Regions from separate parts of the Mesorhizobium sp. WSM4841 genome, predicted to be linked through region 1. Evidence: riboswitches for the same ligand, from Rfam matches in the RefSeq annotation. Region 1 holds a riboswitch; each other region holds the start of a gene.
The links. A riboswitch is a leader RNA that binds a small molecule or an ion and turns the genes downstream of it on or off. The one in region 1 is predicted to bind thiamine pyrophosphate.
Positions count from the first base shown of each region.

Region 1 (5,149 bases):
CAGCCGGAACCGGTTCCAGCCCGAAATGCCAAGCAGCAGACAGAGCCGTTCGTGGCGTTCGCTCGCCGCATCATAGCCGGGGCGAATGGCGCGGATGGCAAACGGCATCGCCATCACCGCATTGACGGCGACGACCATGACAGGGGCGATGGCAAAGACGTCGCTGACGGTCCGCAGGAGCAGGAACCAGCCGGCGCCGATGACGATGGGCGGCACGACGAGGACGAAGCCGGCGCCGGTATCGGTGGCGTATTCGAGCAGCGTCCTGGCGCCGACGCGACGCCTTAAGGCCAGCGCCCGTCGTGCCATAACGAGCGACAGCGACAGCGCCACTGAAAGCAGCGCCGCCAGCAGGGCGAGCACGGCGCTGGTCAGCGTCGCCTGCCGCACCGCGCTCTCGCCCGCCAGCCGACCGAGATCGGCGCCAAGGCCTGACGTCACCATGGCAGCCATCGGCCCGGCGACGAACAGCAATGCGAGAGCGATCAATGCTGTATTCAGCACGGTCTCGGCCGGGCCGGCCGAAAGATAGCGGCGCGGTGCCACCGGCAGGTTGGCGTCGCCGACGATGTTGGCGCCAAGCCGCATCAATGCCAGCACCACGACGAAGGTCAGCGCGATCTGCAGCAGTGTCAGCGTCACCGCGCGGGCAGGATCGAAATCGAAACGCAGTGCCTGGTAGATGGCGACCTCCAATGTCGTCGCACGCGGCCCGCCGCCCAGCGTGAGCACGATGGTAAAGGATGTGATGCAGAGCATGAAGACAAGCCCGGCGACGCCCGGCAGCGCCGCACGCAGCGTCGGCCATTCAATCAGCCGGAAGGCGGGTCTGGCGCCCATGCCGAGCTGGCTCGCCAACCGCCACTGGTCGGCCGGCACTGTCGTCAGCGCTTCAAGGAACAGCCGCGTGGCCAGCGGCAGATTGAAGAAGACATGGGCGATGAGGATGCCGGACAGGCCGTATATGCCCGGCCAGCCCTGACCGGCAATCGCGGTGAGCACGCCGGCGAAATAGCCGGCACGGCCATAGAGAGCCAGAATGCCGAGTGCGGCGACGATGGCCGGCAGCGCAAGCGGCACGGCGAAGAGCTGCAGGATCAGGCCGCGACCAAAGAAGCGCGGGTGCCGCGACAGCGCCCGCGCAACGAACAGCGCCGGCACGACGGAAAGCAGTGTCGACAGCAAAGCCTGCCACAGCGTGAAACGGGCGACGCGGAAGAGGTAGGAATCGAAGGCCGACATGGCGCCGGACGGGTCGCGGGCGCCTTCGACGATGAGCCCGGCGAACGCTCCGCCGATCAGCAGCGCAACAGCGGCAAGCGCGATGGTGCCGGCGGTGACGCGGGGATCGGCAGGATATCCGGTATGCATGCCGCCCTGCCTAATTCAACGATCGTCGAAGCAGAAAATATGGCTGAGGTCGAGTTCCCGGGCGCCGTAGAGTAATCATCTTTCAATCACAAGCTACTTGCTCATCACCGACAGCCATTCGTCGACCCAGGCCTTGCGATTGGCGGCGACCTCTTCCGGGCTGAAAAGCAAAGTCTTGGTCGGCTTGACGAGCTTGTCGAAAGCCGGATTGAGCGGCTTCTCGGTCTTGCCGGCCGGGAACATCCAGTTGGTCTCGGGAATGACATCCTGGAATTTCGGTCCGGTCATGAAAGTCAGGAACTGTTTCGCCAATGGGTTCTTCGCGCCTGACGTGGTGATGCCGGCAACCTCGATCTGCAGATACGCGCCCTCCTCGAAGGACGCCGCCTGATAGCGTTCGGTGTTTTCGGCGACCATGTGATAGGCCGGCGACGTGGTATAGGACAGCACCATCGGCGCCTCGCCCTTGGTGAACAGGCCATAGGCCTCGCTCCAGCCCGGCGTCACGGTGAGCACCTTTGCCCTAAGCTTGGCCCAGGCTTCCGGCGCCTTGTCGCCATAAACCGACCTCACCCACAACAACAAGCCGAGACCGGGCGTCGAGGTGCGCGGATCCTGGATGACGATCTTCTCATCGGCATTGCCCTCGACCAATTCCTTCAGGCTCTTCGGCGGCGTCTTCAGCTTTTCGGTGTCGTAGACGACGGCGAAATAGCCATAGTCGAACGGCACGAAAACATCGTCGCTCCAGCCGCCCGGCACATTGACATCGATGACGGCACCATGCGGCGAAAACAGGCCGGTGGCCTTGGCTTCCGCAGTCAGATTGGTGTCGAGGCCGAGCACGATGTCGGCCTTGGTCGCGGCCCCTTCCAGCTTGACGCGGTTGAGCAGGGCGACGCCGTCGGCGACCGCGACGAATTCGAGAGTACAGCCGCATTCGGCCTCGAAGGCCTTCTTCACCGCGGGGCCTGGACCCCAGTCGGCGGTGAAGCTCTCATAGGTATAGACGGTGAGTTTTTCCTGCGCGGATGCCGGCCCGATGCCGGCGGGAACAGTCGCCGCAAGCAGCACTGCCGAAACTAGAGTGTATAAAAACGTGCGCATCGGCGCCTCCTTCGTTCGCGTTGAAAGGAATTGAGGCGTCGGGCTGTCCGAAACGTCTAATCCCTCCGCCGGTACAAACCGGATCAGGTTCAGCGGGTTGGCATGGTCGCCTCTCAGCTGGTTCGCGAAGATCGCGTCCAGCACCCCGTTAGAGCGTTTCGACACATAGGCCCGGCCTGGTTGCGGCGCAAGCGGAAGTTTGCCGGGCATCTGGAACGCGGCCTTCCGTTTGGCAAGCAGGGCTGGTAAGGGCCACGCATATGAGCAAATTCACCATCCTGCTTGGCGGCGATCTAATCCGCACGCCGCTGCTCGACCGCCAGGTCGAAGGCTCCCGTGTCATCGCCGCCGACGCCGGCATGAGCCATGCCCGGACGCTGAACCTGACGCCGGAACTCTGGGTCGGCGACTTCGATTCGGTGCCGGCGGACTTGCCGGACGAGCTGGCCGCCGTGGCCCGCCAGGTGTTTCCGGCAGAAAAGGACAAGACCGACGGCGAACTGGCTATCGCCGCCGCGCTCGAACGCGGCGCGACCAGTCTCGTGCTCGCCGGCGCGTTCGGCGGCAAGCGCACCGACCACGCCTTCCTGCACCTGGCGCTCAGTGTCCGACTGGCCGAGGCAGGGACGGAGGTGCTTTTGACCAGCGGCGCACAGGAAGGCACTCCCTTGCTTCGCGGAAAGGCCGGCTTCGACTACGCCGATGGCACGCTGTTTTCGATTCTCGGCTTTTCCGACCTTACCGGCCTGACCGTGACCGGCGCCAAATGGCCGCTGAACCATATCGAGATGGCGTTCGGTTCGTCGCTGACCATTTCCAACGAGGTCAAGGGCCGGCTGGAAATTGCGCTGAGCAGTGGCCGCGCGCTGTTGCTCGCCCACCCATTCCCCTTACCTGGAAGCTGACATGGCGCCGCCACTTCTCAATCTCGACGGCATAAAACTGACCTTCGGTGGCACGCCGCTGCTCGACGGGGCGGAACTGACGGCGTCGGCGGGCGACAAGATCGCTTTGGTCGGCCGCAACGGCTCGGGCAAATCGACGTTGCTCAAGATCGCTGCGGGATTGATAGAGCCGCAGGACGGCGAGGTGTTCCGCCAGCCCTCGGCGACAGTGCGCTACCTGCCGCAAATGCCCGACTTGGATGGTTTCGCCAGCGTCCGCGCCTATGTCGAGGCGGGGCTCGGACCCGCCGACGATCCCTACCGCGCCACCTATCTGATGGAGCATCTCGGCCTGTCCGGCGACGAGCGGCCGAACGATCTCTCCGGCGGCGAGGCGCGCCGTGCCGCCCTTGCCCGCGTCATGGCGCCGGAGCCCGACATTCTCCTCCTCGATGAGCCGACCAACCATCTCGACCTGTCGGTCATCGAATGGCTGGAGGAGGAGCTGGCCCGCACCTCTTCGGCGCTGATCGTCATCTCGCATGACCGCCGCTTCCTCGAGCGCGTGTCGCGCGCCACCGTCTGGCTCGATCGCGGCCAGACCCGCAGGCTGGACAAGGGCTTTGGCCATTTCGAGGAATGGCGCGACACCGTTCTGGAAGAAGAAGAACGCGAGCAGCACAAGCTTGGCCGCCAGATCGTGCGCGAGGAGCACTGGCTGCGCTACGGCGTGACTGCAAGGCGCAAGCGCAACATGCGCCGGCTCGGCGAACTGCAGACCATGCGCCAGCGCTTTCGTGGCCATCGCGGCGCCGAGGGTGCGGCGACCATGGTGGCCAGCGACGCCGCCGAATCCGGCAAGCTGGTGATCGAGGCCAAGACCATCGAGAAGAGCTTTGGCGACCTCACTGTGGTCAAGGGCTTCTCGACCCGCATCCAGCGCGGCGACCGCGTCGGCCTGGTCGGCCCGAACGGTGCCGGCAAGACGACACTGCTGAAGATGCTGACCGGCGAATTGAAGCCGGACTCAGGCACGGTGCGGCTCGGCACCAATCTGGAGATCGCCACGCTCGACCAGAAACGCGACGCGGTCGATCCGCAAGAGACACTGGCGCAATACCTCACCGACGGGCGCGGCGAGAACCTCGTCATCAATGGCGAGCAGCGCCACGTCGTCTCCTACATGAAGGATTTCCTGTTCAAACCGGAACAGGCGCGCACGCCGGTGCGCGAGCTTTCGGGCGGCGAGCGGGCGCGGCTGCTGCTCGCCCGCGTGTTGGCGCGGCCGGCGAACCTGCTGGTGCTCGATGAGCCGACCAACGACCTCGACATGGAGACGCTGGAATTGCTGCAGGAACTGGTCGCCGGTTTTGCCGGTACGGTGATCCTGGTCAGCCACGACCGCGATTTCCTCGACCGCACCGTGACCAGCCTGATCGCGCCGGACGGCGGCGGCCGCTGGATCGAATATGCCGGCGGCTATTCCGACATGCTGGCGCAGCGCGGCGGCACCAGGCTGGACGACCGCAAGGCACGGCCAAAGGCCGAGACCAGCGAAGTGGTGGCGGCAGGCAGGAGCGAAGCACCCGCGCCGAAGGGCTCAAAAAAACTGTCGTTCAAACAAAAATTCGCGCTGGAATCGCTGCCGAAGAAGATCGAGGCGGTGAACGCCTCGATCTCACGGCTGGAGAACAACATCGCCGACCCAGCCTATTACGAGCGCGATCCGGCCTCGTTCCAGAAGACCATCGCCGCCCTCGACAAGGAGCGCGCCACGCTGGCAGCGC
Region 1 covers NZ_JBVVQC010000009.1:191,525-196,673, forward strand. The annotation lists gene thiP (thiamine/thiamine pyrophosphate ABC transporter permease) at 1-1,371, opposite strand, end outside; gene thiB (thiamine ABC transporter substrate binding subunit) at 1,465-2,478, opposite strand; TPP riboswitch at 2,522-2,636, opposite strand; gene AC0L14_RS13935 (thiamine diphosphokinase) at 2,739-3,383, shown strand; gene AC0L14_RS13940 (ABC-F family ATP-binding cassette domain-containing protein) at 3,385-5,149, shown strand, end outside.

Region 2 (5,149 bases), on a different contig from region 1:
GATCGCCGCCCTCGCGGTATTTCGCCGCCATCGCCGCCATGCCCTCCTTCTGCGCTTCGGCACGAATGTCATGGGAGATGCGCATCGAGCAGAATTTCGGCCCGCACATCGAGCAGAAATGCGCCAGCTTGTGCGCCTCCTTGGGCAAGGTCTGGTCGTGGAAGGAGCGCGCGGTTTCGGGGTCGAGCGACAGGTTGAACTGGTCCTCCCAGCGGAACTCGAAGCGCGCGCGGGAAAGGGCGTCATCCCTGACTTTCGCCGCCGGATGCCCCTTCGCCAGGTCGGCGGCATGCGCCGCGATCTTGTAGGTGATCACGCCAATCTTGACGTCGTTGCGATCGGGAAGGCCGAGATGTTCCTTCGGTGTGACGTAGCAGAGCATGGCGGTGCCGAACCAGCCGATCATCGCGGCGCCGATGCCTGAGGTGATGTGGTCGTAGCCCGGCGCGATGTCGGTCGTCAGCGGTCCAAGCGTATAGAATGGCGCCTCGCCGCAGACGGCGAGTTGCTTGTCCATGTTCTCCTTGATCTTGTGCATCGGCACGTGGCCAGGCCCCTCGATCATCACCTGGCAGTCCTTTGCCCAGGCGATCTTCGTCAGCTCGCCGAGCGTCTCCAGCTCTGCGAATTGCGCCGCGTCGTTGGCATCAGCGATCGAGCCCGGACGAAGCCCGTCGCCGAGCGAAAAGGACACGTCATAGGCTCGGCAGATGTCGCAGATTTCCGCGAAATGCTCGTAAAGGAAGCTCTCCCGGTGATGGTGGAGGCACCATTTGGCCATGATCGACCCGCCGCGCGAGACGATACCCGTGACCCGGTCAACCGTCAGCGGGATGTACTGCAGCCGCACGCCCGCGTGGATGGTGAAATAGTCGACGCCTTGTTCGGCCTGTTCGATCAGCGTGTCGCGGTATACCTCCCAGGTCAGGTCTTCGGCGATGCCACCGACCTTTTCGAGCGCCTGATAGAGCGGTACCGTGCCGATCGGCACCGGTGCGTTGCGAACGATCCAGTCGCGGATGTTGTGGATGTTGCGGCCGGTCGACAGATCCATCACCGTATCGGCGCCCCAGCGGATCGCCCAGACCATTTTTTCGACCTCCTCGGCCATCGAGGAGGTGACCGCCGAATTGCCGATATTGGCATTGATCTTCACCAGGAAATTGCGACCGATGATCATCGGCTCGCTCTCGGGATGATTGATGTTGGCAGGAATGATCGCGCGTCCGCGCGCTACCTCCTCGCGCACGAATTCCGGTGTGACGAAATCGGGAATTGCGGCGCCGAAGGCCTCGCCGTCGCGCTGCAGTTTGCCGTGCAGGATCTCGCGGCCGAGGTTCTCGCGGATGGCGACGAACTCCATTTCGGGCGTGATGATGCCGGCGCGAGCATAGGCAAGCTGTGTCACCGCCTCGCCTGCCTTGGCCCTGAGCGGTCGGTGGCGAATGGGAAATTCCGGCGTCTGCCGCTCGCCAGTCACGAATCCGTTGTCTTCCGGCCGGACATGGCGGCCGTCATAGGCCTCGACATCGCCGCGCGCCGCAATCCATTCACGGCGAAGCCGGGTAAGGCCTTTTTCGATGCTGGTTTCGACAGTCGGGTCGGTATAGGGGCCTGATGGATCGTAGACGGTGACAGGCGGCTCCCCAGCTGTCGGATGGACGGAGATTTCGCGCATCGGCACCCTGATCTGCGGGTGGATGGCACCGGGCTTGTGGATTTTCCGCGAGGCGGGCAGTGGTCCCGTCGACACGGCGGGGGTGAGGGCATTCATCGTGAGGCTCCTTTGCTCATGCATTGGAGACCCAGTTCTGTGCCGGAAGGATGAAAAGACGCTTCTGTCGACCTGTCGAAACAGGACCTCGGGCGTAAACTCCCGCAAAGCGCTTGCACCGTCCCTACGCCAGTATGAACTGGATCAGGTTCAACGGGTCACTGCGCCGCGAAAGCCAGCAGTATCTCAGCCCCTTGCCGGGACTCCCCTGGTGAATGCATCGAATTGAACGGCCCGTCACTATTTTGTCAAGCGCATTCGTCCCGTAGCGGTGATCGGCGACCAAACAAACCCAGCGGAAAAGCATGCTAGTATCGAGAGCAAGTCACGCCCCAGAGGAGCGGTGAAGCGCCCCCAATAAGGCGAGCCCTCATGCGGATTCGGTGCCTTTTCCAGCACGGTGTTTTCGGGGCTTTCCGGAACGACGCTGCTGCCGCCCAGTTGGGTGAGATTGCTATAGATGTCTGTCTTGCTCGTCGTCGGCAAATCCTTCCCCTTCGGCTAGACGCCCCGTTTGTTTCCCCAAAGCAGAACATGAAGCTGCGGCAGTACACGCGCCTGCCACCACCTGTCGCGGGTCACCTTTTCGACCAGCCATTCCATGCGCTTCATCACTCCGACCATGTCGATGAACGCGTCTTCGTCGCCGGGACGCGGCGGCGTGTGATTGCCGGGTTGCAGATAGACGGGTAAGTGTGGGTAGCGCGCCGCGGCGTCTTTGGCATAAGCAAAATCATCATCGTCGAAGACGACGAGCTTGAGCGCCATCTGCGGCTTATCCTGGGCCGCCTCGATGCAGGTGTCGAACACGGCCCAATCTGTCGTCATTTCGCTTGAGGGCGGCTTGGGGCTTAGCACCAGCACGTCGAGATCTGCAACGCGCGCCTCGTCCGTCTCATATGGCCTAACCTCGCAGCTTGTGCAGAACGGGCAAGGGATCGCTTTCATCGTGACGAACCTTCCCTGATGGCCTCGGGCGGTTTCGCCGAAACCTTTCGTCTAAGCCGCTCGACTTCGCAAGCGCTGATCGTTGCGCCGCGTAGTTCGGCACCACCATCGGGTAGGGAATATTTTGTCCACATGCCCTCGTAGCGGCCGGTGTGCCAGTGCAGCTGTTCGCTCGGATTCTCTCGGAACTTTGTGATCCATTCATCGTGGACGGCTTTGGCAAAGTGATGCGCCTCTCGGTCGGTGATAGTCCGCGACTTATGCTCGTTCATAATGGGCGCCGGCGCGCCACGTCCCGGATCGTTTCCATTCTCTAAGCGGCGTGTGAACCGGCTCGCGCTCAAATTCGGCAGCCAACCTCTGCGTATTTTCGCTTGGCCTCCTTTGGGTCTGTTCCCAAGGTCTTGTTGGCTTCCTAGCGACCCGTCAACGCGGCTAGCCGGTTCTCTCTATCCACAGATCTGGCCTCTCGTGCGGGCCAAGGTTACATCCGTGTCGCCCGCCATGAGGCCGATCTTCCGCAGAGCGAATCGATTCCGTAGAAATAAGAATTCTGACACCGGCCCCGCCGCCGTAAGGGTATTGATATACCCGTAGGATTCTGATCCGACCTGGCAGGCGGCGGGTAATCTTCAGAGGCCGACGTCAGGCAGCGTTCGGGATGGCCGAGATTTCATCGAAGACACTCTCAGCCAAGCCAAGCGCCCGAGCGATCCGATCGCGATAGCCCTTGTCGAAACGATAGCCAGATTCGATCAGCCCGACCTCCTCGACTGTCAGACCGCTGGTCACGGCAATGTCCTCGGTCGAATAGCCAAGATGTTCCCGATATGCCTGAATTACGGGTTTTCCGTTTGAGATTGCGGTAAGCACTGCCTCGGGCAGCGCGAAAGGCGTTGCGGTCATTTTGCCTCCAAATGCAGAGATCGGCCACTCGATAACTCGAAACAAGCGGCCGCCGATGTTGAAATAGGATGCCCAAACAGCCCGAGCGGGCGGCATCCAAAAACGCGATCACTCTCGAACGTGTGAGAGGCGCTACGCTAATATGGCGGCCGCCGCCGTTTAGATCAAGAACCTTGGCTCGCTTTACGAGGATTGGTCCAGTGGCCACAACTCGACGACACCGTGCGCAGCGCCGTCATGACGCTCACATCGATGATTGCGCGGCCGCTTCAACGCGCCGTCGGCTTACTGGCGCGATTGAGGAGCCGCGCGATCTGGAGGTCGGGCATTAGGCGCACCAGCGCGCGGACTAGCGTCAAAGTATCAGCGGGGACTGTCCAGGGATGCTTGCCGGCGGCGTTCATCTTGAACGTTAATACCGTGTGGTCCCCTCCGGCCAATGCAGGAGGCCGGGTGCCCATCGGACAAAGCGCTGAGGGACCAACATCTCTCTGTTTCAGCCAGACTGTTGGGTTTGTCAGATCCGCGACACCGGAGTACGGCTGCGCTTTGCTGCGAATTCGTTCAACTTATTGAATAATAGTAGAAAATCCCCCGGAGGTTCCTTCTGCTCAGTTGGCACGACTTTTGATGCCTCTCGAGAGGCGACAGGAGATTTCGACTGGCGTTCATTTGTGGGTGACATCGGGCGCAAGGCAACGAAGGAAGACAATATGTCAGGTCCGCGTCAGAACCAATTCTATGCAAAGAGGATTGCCGCCTGTAGCGCAAGGCGTTCACGAACCGCATATCAACAATGGCTTCCGTGCAAAACGCAGGGAGATCACTTGTGAAAATCCTATTCACTACGGTGGCTGTCGCGTTGCCGGCCATCGCTTTTGCTGCGCAAACGATCCCCGTATACCTCAGAGAAACGGCACGGGCCACCTTCAAGGCTCTACCATCCATCACGCCGACAGTCGCCAACAACCCGATCACACCGGAGAAGATAGCCCTGGGCAAGGCAATGTTCTTCGATCCACGCGTCTCGGCGTCAGGCGTCTTGTCGTGCAATTCGTGCCACAACTTGGCCACCGGGGGCGACGATAATCATGAAAGCTCGATCGGCCATGGTTGGCAGAAGGGACCGCGTAACGCGCCGACGGTACTGAACGCTGTCTTCAACATCGCGCAGTTCTGGGATGGTCGTGCGGATGACCTGAAGGCTCAGGCCAAGGCACCGATCCAAGCCGCTGTCGAAATGGCCAACACACCAGGTCAACTCATCGCTACGCTCAAGTCGATGCCGCAATATGTCGAGTGGTTCAATTCAGCTTTCCCGGGTGAAGCCGATCGCGTCACCTTCGAAAACGTCGCCAGGGCAATCGAAGCCTTTGAGGCGACACTGGTCACGCCGGCGCCCTTCGATGCCTTCCTCAACGGCGATGACGCCGCCATGACTTCCGAACAGAAACAGGGCCTGGCGCTTTTCATGGACAAAGGCTGCTCGTCCTGCCACGGCGGTATCAACGTAGGTGGGGA
Region 2 covers NZ_JBVVQC010000040.1:10,123-15,271, forward strand. The annotation lists gene thiC (phosphomethylpyrimidine synthase ThiC) at 1-1,774, opposite strand, end outside; TPP riboswitch at 1,878-1,994, opposite strand; partial or broken gene AC0L14_RS30750 (7-carboxy-7-deazaguanine synthase QueE) at 2,276-2,650, opposite strand; gene AC0L14_RS30755 (hypothetical protein) at 2,719-2,994, opposite strand; gene AC0L14_RS30760 (transcriptional regulator) at 3,368-3,628, opposite strand; gene AC0L14_RS30765 (cytochrome-c peroxidase) at 4,425-5,149, shown strand, end outside.
Region 2: it holds a riboswitch for thiamine pyrophosphate, as region 1 does, so the genes downstream of both, thiC (phosphomethylpyrimidine synthase ThiC) here and thiB (thiamine ABC transporter substrate binding subunit) in region 1, are expected to answer to the same signal.

Region 3 (5,149 bases), on a different contig from region 1:
CTGGTGACCCGTTCGGGGATCAAGTCTTGGCGACGCGCACCGCCGGCTTGGCGCAGGTTCTCGCGTTCCAGGGCCTCGAAGCTGAAATTCTGCATGTCTTCCGTCCATCCGCCAGCCCTTCCGAAAGGGGCTTGACACCCTTACAAGAAACGGATGCACCAGGCAGCATTAATCGAGAGGCCGATGCGCGCCGAACGGCGGCAGGACGCACGTCCCGGCATGCAGGACAGGAGCCATCATGGACGCTCGACCGAATTCTCCCGAAGCCCGCGACATCAGCTACCACATGCACGGCTACACCAATGCCCGCAAGCATGAGGAAGCAGGGCCACTCGTCATCGAGAAGGGCGACGGCATCTATGTCGAGGATCTCGCCGGCAACCGTTATATCGAGGCGATGGCCGGGCTTTGGAGCGTCGCGGTCGGCTTTTCGGAGAAGCGGCTGGTCGATGCGGCGGTGCGCCAGATGTCCAAGCTGCCTTACTATCACGACTTCGGCTCCAAATCGCATTCGCCGCTGATCGATCTCGCCGAGAAGCTGGTGCAGATGGCGCCAGTGCCGATGAGCAAGGCGTATTTCACCAATTCCGGCTCCGAGGCCAACGACACGGCCATGAAGATGATCTGGTACCGGTCGAATGCGCTCGGCCAGCCGGCACGCAAGAAGATCATCAGCCGCATTCGCGGCTATCACGGCGTCACCATTGCCTCTGCAAGCCTGACCGGGCTGCCCAACAACCACAATTCCTTCGACCTGCCGATCGCCAATGTGCTGCACACCTCGACGCCGCACCACTGGCGCGAGGCGCTGTCAGGCGAGAGCGAAGCAGAGTTTTCGAGCCGGCTTGCCGACGATTTGGAAAAGCTGATCCTGGCCGAAGGACCGGAAACCATCGCCGCCTTCTTCGGCGAACCGATCATGGGCGCCGGCGGCGTCATCGTGCCGCCGGCCGGCTATTGGGAGAAGATCCAGGCGGTGCTGTCGAAATACGACATCCTGCTCGTCGCCGACGAGGTCATCTGCGGCTTTGGTCGAACCGGCGAGATGTTCGGTTCGCAGACCTTCGGCATCAGGCCTGACATCATGGTTCTGTCGAAGCAGATTTCTTCGTCCTACCTGCCAATCTCGGCCTTGCTGATCAACGAAAAGGTTTTCGAGCCGATTGCCGACGAAAGCAATCGCATCGGCACCTTCGGCCACGGCTTCACCGGCGGCGGCCATCCCGTTGCGGCGGCAGTCGCGTTCGAGAACCTGAAGCTGATCGAGGAGCGCGACCTTGTCGGCAACGCGCGCACGGTCGGCGCGCATATGCAGAAGCGGCTGCGCAAGCTCGAATCGCACGCGCTTGTCGGCGAGGTGCGCGGCGTCGGCCTGATCGCGGCGGTCGAACTGGTCGGCGACAAGGCGAACAAGACGCCGTGGGAGACGGCCGGCGCGCTGGGCGGGCTCGTCAACGGTTTCATGCAGCAGAACGGCGTGATCTCGCGCAACATGGGCGACGCGCTGGCTTTCTGCCCGCCGCTGATCATCACCGAGCCACAGGTCGATGAGATGATCGACGCGTTCGAAAGATCGCTTGAAGCCGCGGTCAGGCAGGTCGGATTACCGAGCTGATCAGGTCATCCGAAGGCAGAGGCTGAATGGGTAAGGTCGGGCTTGCGAACCCTGAACAAAAAACCCGCCTCGGCGGCGGGTCGTTGGCGCAAATCAGCACCATGGCCAAATCAGTAGCATAAATGCCGTCACCGGGCAATCGATCGCGCGCTCGGGTAGTGGGTCAGTTTGAAATTCGCTGACGCCAATGGTCGCTTAATATGCCTATCAGCGCCATTGCTGCGACAAGCGCTGGTAGGAATCCGAATGCGAAGCCGACCAGCAGGTCTTCACCGTCATAAGTGCCAGGATATTTTAAACTAAAATCACCACAAGGTCCGATGCCTAGGACCAAAGTGAAGTGAAGAACTTCGCGATTAAAGTAGATCAACCACACTGCCGAGAACACCACCGCGTAGCCTGCGACGCGACTGAGAACAGATATTTGTCTGGAACCTCCTCTCAGTATTCGTACGAAGTTAACGCTGACGAGAACAACGCACACGAGAAGGAACGGCGAGCTTAGCACAGCTCCTGTGGTGAAAGGACCGTTGGCACCCTGAGTGCACGTGCCGGTGTATCCCAATGCCTGTAGTCCAAATGCAACCAAGAGCATTGATAGAGCTATGCTTGACACGCCGCGCCTCGAAACTAAGTTGGCATGCTTTTTGTAAGGACCACGAATCATTGGCTTTTCGGCTTCCTTGGCTTCGATCAACGCAACGATGTCAGCAATCTCCCAAAGCTTGCCAGTCACACCAGCAGCCATCGCCGGGGTCATGCGCAACGTGGCATGGATGCGCACGAAATTGTAGTACATGAAATGAAGCGCGACGGCGTTGGCGTTAGCCTCGACCTTCTTTGAGAAGCCGTTGGACAGCCGAGTTCAGCCCCTAATTTCAAACTGACCCACTACCCGCGCTCGCGATGACCATACTTGAACATCGTTTGCGCCGGTGCTACGTCGCCCATATCGACAGGGGCGCTCCGTATTGCCGGGGCTGAGATGGAAGGTGCCAAGCCCTCGGTCCCTCAAGCTGATCTGGGTAATGCCAGCGGAGCGAGGCGACCGTGTTTTCAGGTGCACAGATTTCCCTGTATCCGATGTGCGACGATTTCGTCGGCGTCATCCTCAAAGCTATTTCGGCGATGGATTCCTATCGGCCGAATTTCCGCATCGAGACCGACGACATCTCGACGCTGATCGTCGGCCCGCCGGAACAGCTTTTCCCGGCCATGCGCGATCTGTTCGCCTCGGCGGCGGCAAGTGGCGCCCACTGCGTGTTGTCGGCGACGGTGTCGCGCGGCTGCCCCGGCGAGCCCGACGATCCGATCTGCACACCGATTTCCGGCAGCAGTCACGAGCTCTCCCTGGCCCAGCGCATCGGCGCGGCGCGGTCGCATGTCGACGGTGCGAAAAAGCTCGGCCAAGAGGTCGCCGCGCAGTTCTCGCTCTATCCGCTCGGCGAGGGCCATCACATGGACGAGATCTACGGCTGCATCGACTTTCTCAAGACTTCGGGCGTCTTCGACAGGTCGAAGAATTTCTGCACCAAGCTGAGAGGCGACACCGGACCGGTGTTCGCGACGCTATCGGAAGCCTTCCTTCGCTTTGGCGCGCCGCAAGGCCATGTCGCGCTCGACTTTACCGTGTCGGCGAACAGCCCGAGCCCTTGTTAGTCTTGGCTGTCAACGGGTTGCAGCGAAATCGGAAACGGCATCCGGAACGACTACCAGCTTGCCGACAAAGTCCTTGGCGATGAAATCCGCTTGGGCGCGGTGGAAATCGGAGAGCCTGTAGACGCCGCCGACCAGCGGCCGGATTTTCTTCTCCTCGATGTAGCGGACGATACGGCTGAAATCGTGCCGCGTGCCCTGGCTCGAACCATGCAGCTGCAATTGCTTGAGATACATGGTGCGCAGATCGAGCTGCACGACCGGGCCGGCAATCGCGCCCGCGGTGGTGTAGCGGCCTTCGGGCCGAAGGATGCGCAAGAGGTCATTGAAGATCGCACCGCCGACCAGGTCGGCGACCACGTCGATCGGCTGGCCGTCGGTCGCGTCGTTCACGGCAGCAGGCAGATCGGCAACGCCACGGGTGATCACCGCCTCGGCGCCGATGTCGAGCACCGCCTGTTCCTTACCCTTGCCGACGACGGCATAGGGGATGGCGCCGCGCGCCCGCGCCAATTGCACGATGCCGGAGCCGACGCCGCCGGAGGCGCCGGTGACCAGCACGCGCTCGCCGGCCTTCAATGCGGCGCGTTCCAGCATTTGTTCGCCAGTGAGATAGGCGCAGCAAAACGTGGCGAGTTCGATATCAGTCAGGTCAGTGGCGACGACATGGGCATTCTCGGCCGGCACGGCCTGGTACTCGGCATAGCCGCCGTCACGGCCGTGGCCCATATAGTCGATGTCGGCGAGTGAATCGTCGTTGCGGTTGTAGATCGAGAAATCGACCATCACCCGTTCGCCGATGCGGGCCGAAGAAACACCGTCGCCGACAGCAACGATGTTGCCGACGGTGTCGGTGCCCTGGATGCGCGGGAAAGTCAGCGTGTTGCCCTGACGCCGCCAGGTCGACACGGCGGCGGCATCTTCCTCCGTGCCGTAGGCGCCCTGTCGCACCCAGACATCGGTGTTGTTCATGCCGCAAGCGGTGACCTTGACCAGCACCTCGCCCGGGGCGGGCGAGGGCACTTTCACGTCGGTGCGATAGACAAGCTTTTCCGGTCCGCCGTGACCGGTCAGTAGCACGGCGGCCATGGTGACGGGGAGGGGTTTGGTCATGGCATTCATGTCGGTTCTTCAGAGGTTCGCAAACACGCTCTTCACCGCATCCGCCGTCTTGGAGACGACGATGTCAGCCTCTTCGCGGGTGAGGCACAGCGGCGGCGCAAAGCCGAGAATGTCGCCCTGCGGCATGGCGCGGCCGATGACACCACGCTCGCCAAGGGCTGTCGCGACCTGCGGCCCGATCTTTTGCGAGGCGTCGAAGAACACGCGATCATCTCTGTCGGCGACGAACTCGACCGCCGCCAGCATGCCGTCACCGCGCACCTCGCCGACATTCTTGTGGCCGCCGACGGCTTTCGCCAGCTCGGCGCGGAAATAGGCGCCGGTTTCGCCGGCATTGGTCACCAGGTCCATCTCGTCGATCAGTTCCAGGTTGGCGACGCCGGCGGCAACGCAGATCGGATGCGCCGAATAGGTCCAGCCGTGGCCGATGCTGCCGAGCTTGTCGGAACCCTGCACCAGCACCTGCCAGACCTTGTCCGAGACGATGACGCCCGACAGCGGCGCATAGGCTGAGGTCAGGCCCTTGGCGATGGTGATCAGGTCGGGCTTGATGCCGTAATGGTCGGAGCCGAACATCGTGCCCAGCCGGCCAAAGCCGGTGACCACTTCGTCGGCCACCAGCAGCACGTCGTACTTCTGCAGCACCGCCTGGATCTTTTCCCAGTAGAGGGCAGGCGGCGGCACGATGCCGCCGGTGCCGAGGATCGGCTCGCCGATGAAGGCGGCGACCGTGTCCGGGCCCTCAGCCAGGATCAT
Region 3 covers NZ_JBVVQC010000008.1:240,682-245,830, forward strand. The annotation lists gene AC0L14_RS12870 (hypothetical protein) at 1-95, opposite strand, end outside; gene AC0L14_RS12875 (aspartate aminotransferase family protein) at 239-1,615, shown strand; partial or broken gene AC0L14_RS12880 (IS1 family transposase) at 2,259-2,480, opposite strand; TPP riboswitch at 2,563-2,675, shown strand; gene AC0L14_RS12885 (YkoF family thiamine/hydroxymethylpyrimidine-binding protein) at 2,666-3,274, shown strand; gene AC0L14_RS12890 (alcohol dehydrogenase family protein) at 3,284-4,393, opposite strand; gene AC0L14_RS12895 (aminotransferase) at 4,403-5,149, opposite strand, start outside.
Region 3: it holds a riboswitch for thiamine pyrophosphate, as region 1 does, so the genes downstream of both, AC0L14_RS12885 (YkoF family thiamine/hydroxymethylpyrimidine-binding protein) here and thiB (thiamine ABC transporter substrate binding subunit) in region 1, are expected to answer to the same signal.

Region 4 (5,149 bases), on a different contig from region 1:
CACCAGCCTGCCGGCTTCTGTCTGCATGATGGCGTAGGTGGCGACGAGGTCGGCGCCGGCCGTGCGTTGGGTGAACAATCCTATGGATCCCAGTATACCGAAATCGGCCACGCGGTTGGCGATCAGCGTACCGGCCGCAGTGTCGGTGTAGGGCAGGATCCGCATGTCGAGCCCGGCCTCGGCGTAGAAGCCTTTCGCTTGGGCGACATAGAGCCCGACATGATTTGTGTTCGGCGTCCAGTCTAGCGCGACGGTGACAGTCTGCTGGGCGGAGACGGACGTGACGGGTGCGAACCCGGCGATCAATGCGGCAGCGATGAAGAGGCGTCTGGAAAGCATGGTCATGTCCTTTGGGCGGGCTGTGGATCGAGCAGGGTATCGAGGATGTCGGCTTCGATGGCGCTGGCTTCCGACGAGGCAAGATCCTTGCGCGGGCGCGAAAGAGGTATGATGATTTCGCGCAGCACGCGGGCGGGGCGGGCGCTCAGCACATAGATGCGGTCGGACAGGAAGACCGCCTCGCGGACGTCGTGGGTGATCAGCAGGACCGTCCAGCGGTGTCGGTCCCACATCGTCTGAAGCCAGCGCTGCATGCCGGTGCGCGTGAGGGCGTCGAGTGCGCCGAACGGCTCGTCGAGCAACAGCATGGCGCGGTCCTGCACGACGGTGCGCAACAGCGCGGCGCGCTGGCGCATTCCGCCCGAGAGCTGCGCCGGATACTTATGCTCGAAGCCCGCAAGGCCGAATTCGCCGAAGAACGGCGCCACCCTGTCGCGCGCCGCCTTGCGGGACATGCCCTGCACTTCCAGGCCGAGCGCGGTGTTGTCGATAACCGTGCGCCAGGGCATCAGGGCGTCGTGCTGCGGCATGAAGGCAAACGGTCGGCGCGTGTCGGCCAGTGGCCGCCCGTCGAAGTCGACATCGCCGCCGTGGCCTCCGAGACCGCCCGTCAGCAAGCTGAAGATCGTGGACTTGCCGGCTCCGGAGGGGCCGAGGATTGAAACGAATTCGCCCGGCTCGATGTGCAGGGTGATGTCGGCAAGCACGTCGATGTCGCCAAAACGCTTCCTGACTTGGCGCAGCTCCAGCCGCCTGCTCATGATTTTCGTGCGCCATCGAGCCGCTCCCATGGCATGACGACGCGCTGGATCAGTACCGTAGCAGCAAACAGGGCTAGCGTGAGCAAGGCGCTGACCAGCACGGCCGCCAGCACGAGATCGGGCCGGAAATTGTTCTTGGCGTTGAGCATGTAGATGCCGAGCCCTTTGGCCGCACCGGCATATTCTGCGAAGATGGCGCCCACCACGGCATAGGTGATCGAGATGCGCAGTCCGGCGAAGAAATAGGGCAGCGAGGAGGGCAAGCGGGCCAGCAGGAAAATGCGCATGCGGGAAGCGCCCATCGAACTCAGAAGCGCCGAGATGTCCCGATCCGTCGAGTCATAACCCTGCACAAGCGCGACCAGCATGGGAAAGAAAGTCACGAGGGCGATCAGCGTGATCTTCGGCGTCAGCCCGAAGCCGAACCAGAGAACGACCAGCGGGGCGATCGCCACCAGCGGCAGGGTCTGGCTGATGATGAACACCGGGAACAGGGCACGGCGCAGCGGGTTGAAGAAGTCGATCAGCACCGAAAGGATGAAGGCAACGGCCAGCGAGCAGGCGAAGCCCGCCAATGTGGCGCTGATCGTCGGCACGGTGTTGTCGAGCAGCGCCTGGCGCTGCCGGATGGCCTGGGCGAGAACGCGTGACGGCGCGGGCAGCGTGGTGGGCGAGATGCCCGAGATGCGCGCATAGAGGTCCCAAGCCAAAACCAGCGTGCCAACCGATAGCAAGGCCGGTCCGACCTTGGCGAACAAGGCTGCGATTCGCGGCGCGGCGGAGAAAGGTTGAGACATGCGAGACTTGTCTGGTGCGAAAAGATCAGCGCAGGGTCGGGCTGTTGGCCGAAACCGTAAGCTCGATCGTGAGATGGCCCTGGAGCGGGCCGACCGGCAGCGTCGAAATATCGTCTGTGCCTATGCGCAACCGATCGCGACAAGGGTCGAGCGCATCGAGCGCGGAGATGACGACACCGACGAAATCGCCGGTTGTCGGAGAAAGAGAAATCTGTGCGCCAGAAAACATCGCCCGCCTCGCTCCGCTGGTATTATCCAGATCAGCTCTAGGGTTTACGGGCTTGCAGCCCAGCTCTCAGCCCCGACGATACGGAGCACCCCTGTGGATGCCGGCAATTAAACAGATATGGGGTGGAGCTGCAAGCCTGCGTCCGACTCGTGAAACCTCAGGTCGAGGAGGCGCGGCGCAGGACAGGGAAGAGTGACAACCCGGCATCCTGTTCGAGATCGCTCTCGATATTCTGAGAAGCCACATGACTTTGAAGGTATCGGGAAAGACGTCGATCGAGCGGACAGTTTCCCGTTCGTCGCCATTGTCGATGCCAGGCGTTTGGTGAATTGTGGAAGCATGAAGATATAAATTGCATCCGTTGTAGGCAGCGGTTCCTCTTTCGCCAATTACGACCCGCGCTTTGTTGGAGAGCCAAATGCAGGAATTTATCCTTTTTGCGCTCGTAGGGTTTGTAGCTCAGGCTGTCGACGGGGCTCTCGGCATGGCCTACGGCGTGATTTGCTCGACAACCCTACTGGGGTTTGGCGTGTCTCCTGCACACGCTTCGGCTTCAGTTCACGCAGCGGAGCTGTTTACCACTGCGGCCTCAGGTTCGGCTCACCTCTATCACCGCAATATCGACTGGAAGCTTTTCTGGCGGCTGATGCCATTTGGTGTTCTCGGCGGCGTTCTCGGCGCTTATGTGCTCACCTCGTTTGAGGGAGCGATCATGAAGCCATATGTGACCACATATCTGGCGCTTGTCGGAGCTTGGCTCCTGTTCCGTTCATTCCGGCGGATCCCGAGTAAGCCGGTCCCTGCAGGCGCGGTACCTCCGCTTGGACTTGGTGGTGGATTTCTCGATGCCGCAGGGGGTGGTGGATGGGGACCCATCGTAACGACGGGCCTTCTCGGTTTTGGCGGGACGCCCCGCTACGTTATTGGTACGGTAAATGCGAGCGAGTTCCTCATCACGCTCTCGGTGTCTCTGACCTTCTTGTTTGCATTAGTAACGGGCCATTGGGCGGAGGCAGGAGAGCCAACGGAAAATCTACTCTCTGTCGCCGGCTTGATTCTTGGCGGCGTAGTCGCAGCGCCGATGGCCGGTTGGGTAGTGAAGTCAATCGCAGAAAAGACGCTTCTCAGGCTCGTTGGTATTCTCATCATACTGCTTGCAGGCTGGCAAACCGCGCAACTCTTCGAATTGGTGTAAACTGAAGACACATCGAACAGGTTGTCGGCGTCGCTTCCCTGGCGGCTGTGCGGGAGACAAAAAAACTCAATTGCCAAATGGAACGAAGAGACCCCTTTGTTGTTTGGCTTGCTTGGACAACCGGAGGCCGAGTCGATGAGAAGATTGGTTGCAACAACAGGGTTGGCGCTGGCGGTCGCGATGCCTGCAGCGGCTCAGGACACCGCGACCGCGAAAGCCGAATTCGTCAACATGGCCGGCGAGAAGAATGGCACGGCCACGCTGACCGAGACGGCGCAGGGCGTGCTGATAGCGTTGGAGGTAACAGGACTGCCTCCGGGCGAGTGGGTCGCGTTCCATGTTCATGAAACCGGAAAGTGCGACCATCAGACCGGCCATGACTCGGCCGGTGGGCACTTCAATCCGACGAATGCCGAACATGGATACCTCACTGGAAAAGGCCCGCACGCGGGCGATATGCCAAATCAGCGGGTCGGCGCCGACGGCGTTTTGCGTGCCCAGGCTTTCAACGGCATGGTCAAGCTGGATGGTGGAGAAACGGCGATACGAGGCAAGGCATTGATGATCCACGGCGGACAGGACGACTACAAAAGCCAGCCTGCCGGTGATGCCGGAAATCGTCAGGCCTGCGCCGTGATCGAGTGAAAACCCCAAGATGATTAGAGACCTGTCCGACATATGATCGGACCGGCTTTCAGCCTCAGCGGCCAGGTAGTGGTACGTCGTCGGAGCCTCTGGCACGAGGATAAGCCAGACGGTAAGTTCGTGCGCCTGCAGAGAAATTGACGACGCACCCATCGCGCCGAAGCTGGCCTTTCATTTTGCGACTGCCGGATGATTGCATGAACGATACTTCTCCTATGGGCCTGCCCTCCAAGGGTTTTGTCCAGTCAGCCATTTCCGCCCGCGGCCTGGTCAAGACGTTCGGCAAGCTGCGCGCCGTCGATGGTGTCGATCTCGATGTGCCGCGCGGCATGATTTTCGCCATCCTGGGTCCGAACGGTGCCGGCAAGACAACGCTGATGCGCATGCTCGCGACGCTGTCGCGCCCCGACGCCGGCTCTGCGACCGTGATGGGGCACGATCTCGTGCAGGCCCCGCATGCGGTCCGTGCGGCAATCGCGATGACCGGGCAGTTCGCTTCGCTCGACGAGGACTTGACGGGCCGGGAGAACCTCGTCCTGCTCGCCCGACTCTGGGGTTTTCGCGGTCGCGCCGCGAAAACCCGTTCGGACGACCTGCTCGCGGCTTTCGGCTTGTCCGAAGCGGCGACGAAGCAGGTGAGGGATTATTCGGGTGGCATGCGAAGGCGGCTCGACATAGCCGCCTCGCTGGTCGTCACGCCGGGCGTGCTGTTCCTCGACGAGCCGACTACAGGCCTCGATCCGAACGCCCGCAAGGATGTCTGGGGCATGATCCGCGGCCTCGCCGAGGCCGGCGTCACCATCCTGCTCACCACGCAATATCTCGAAGAGGCCGATCAACTTGCAGCGCGTATCGCCGTCATCGACCACGGCAGGAAGATCGCCGAGGGTACCAGCCGCGAACTGAAGGCGGCCACCGGCTCCGGCTTTCTCCATGTCGCGCTCGCCGATGTTGCACGGGCGGACCAAGCGGCGACCATTCTGGAACGCCGGCTGGAACATCCTGTCCAACGCAGCGCCGAAGGCGCTGAGCTCTCCGTCCTTGCCGGCACAGCGAAGGCCGCCAATGAGGCGCTGGCCGATCTGGTCGCCGCCGGCATCGAGCTGTCGGATTTCTCCATGGGCCAACCCAGCCTCGAGGAGGTCTTCTTCGCGCTGACGGGCCAGCCGGGCCTCGGTGAAAG
Region 4 covers NZ_JBVVQC010000007.1:140,915-146,063, forward strand. The annotation lists gene AC0L14_RS10920 (ABC transporter substrate-binding protein) at 1-345, opposite strand, end outside; gene AC0L14_RS10925 (ABC transporter ATP-binding protein) at 342-1,100, opposite strand; gene AC0L14_RS10930 (ABC transporter permease) at 1,097-1,897, opposite strand; partial or broken gene AC0L14_RS10935 (YkoF family thiamine/hydroxymethylpyrimidine-binding protein) at 1,983-2,126, opposite strand; TPP riboswitch at 2,117-2,229, opposite strand; gene AC0L14_RS10940 (sulfite exporter TauE/SafE family protein) at 2,545-3,321, shown strand; gene AC0L14_RS10945 (superoxide dismutase family protein) at 3,457-3,966, shown strand; gene AC0L14_RS10950 (ATP-binding cassette domain-containing protein) at 4,164-5,149, shown strand, end outside.
Region 4: it holds a riboswitch for thiamine pyrophosphate, as region 1 does, so the genes downstream of both, AC0L14_RS10935 (YkoF family thiamine/hydroxymethylpyrimidine-binding protein) here and thiB (thiamine ABC transporter substrate binding subunit) in region 1, are expected to answer to the same signal.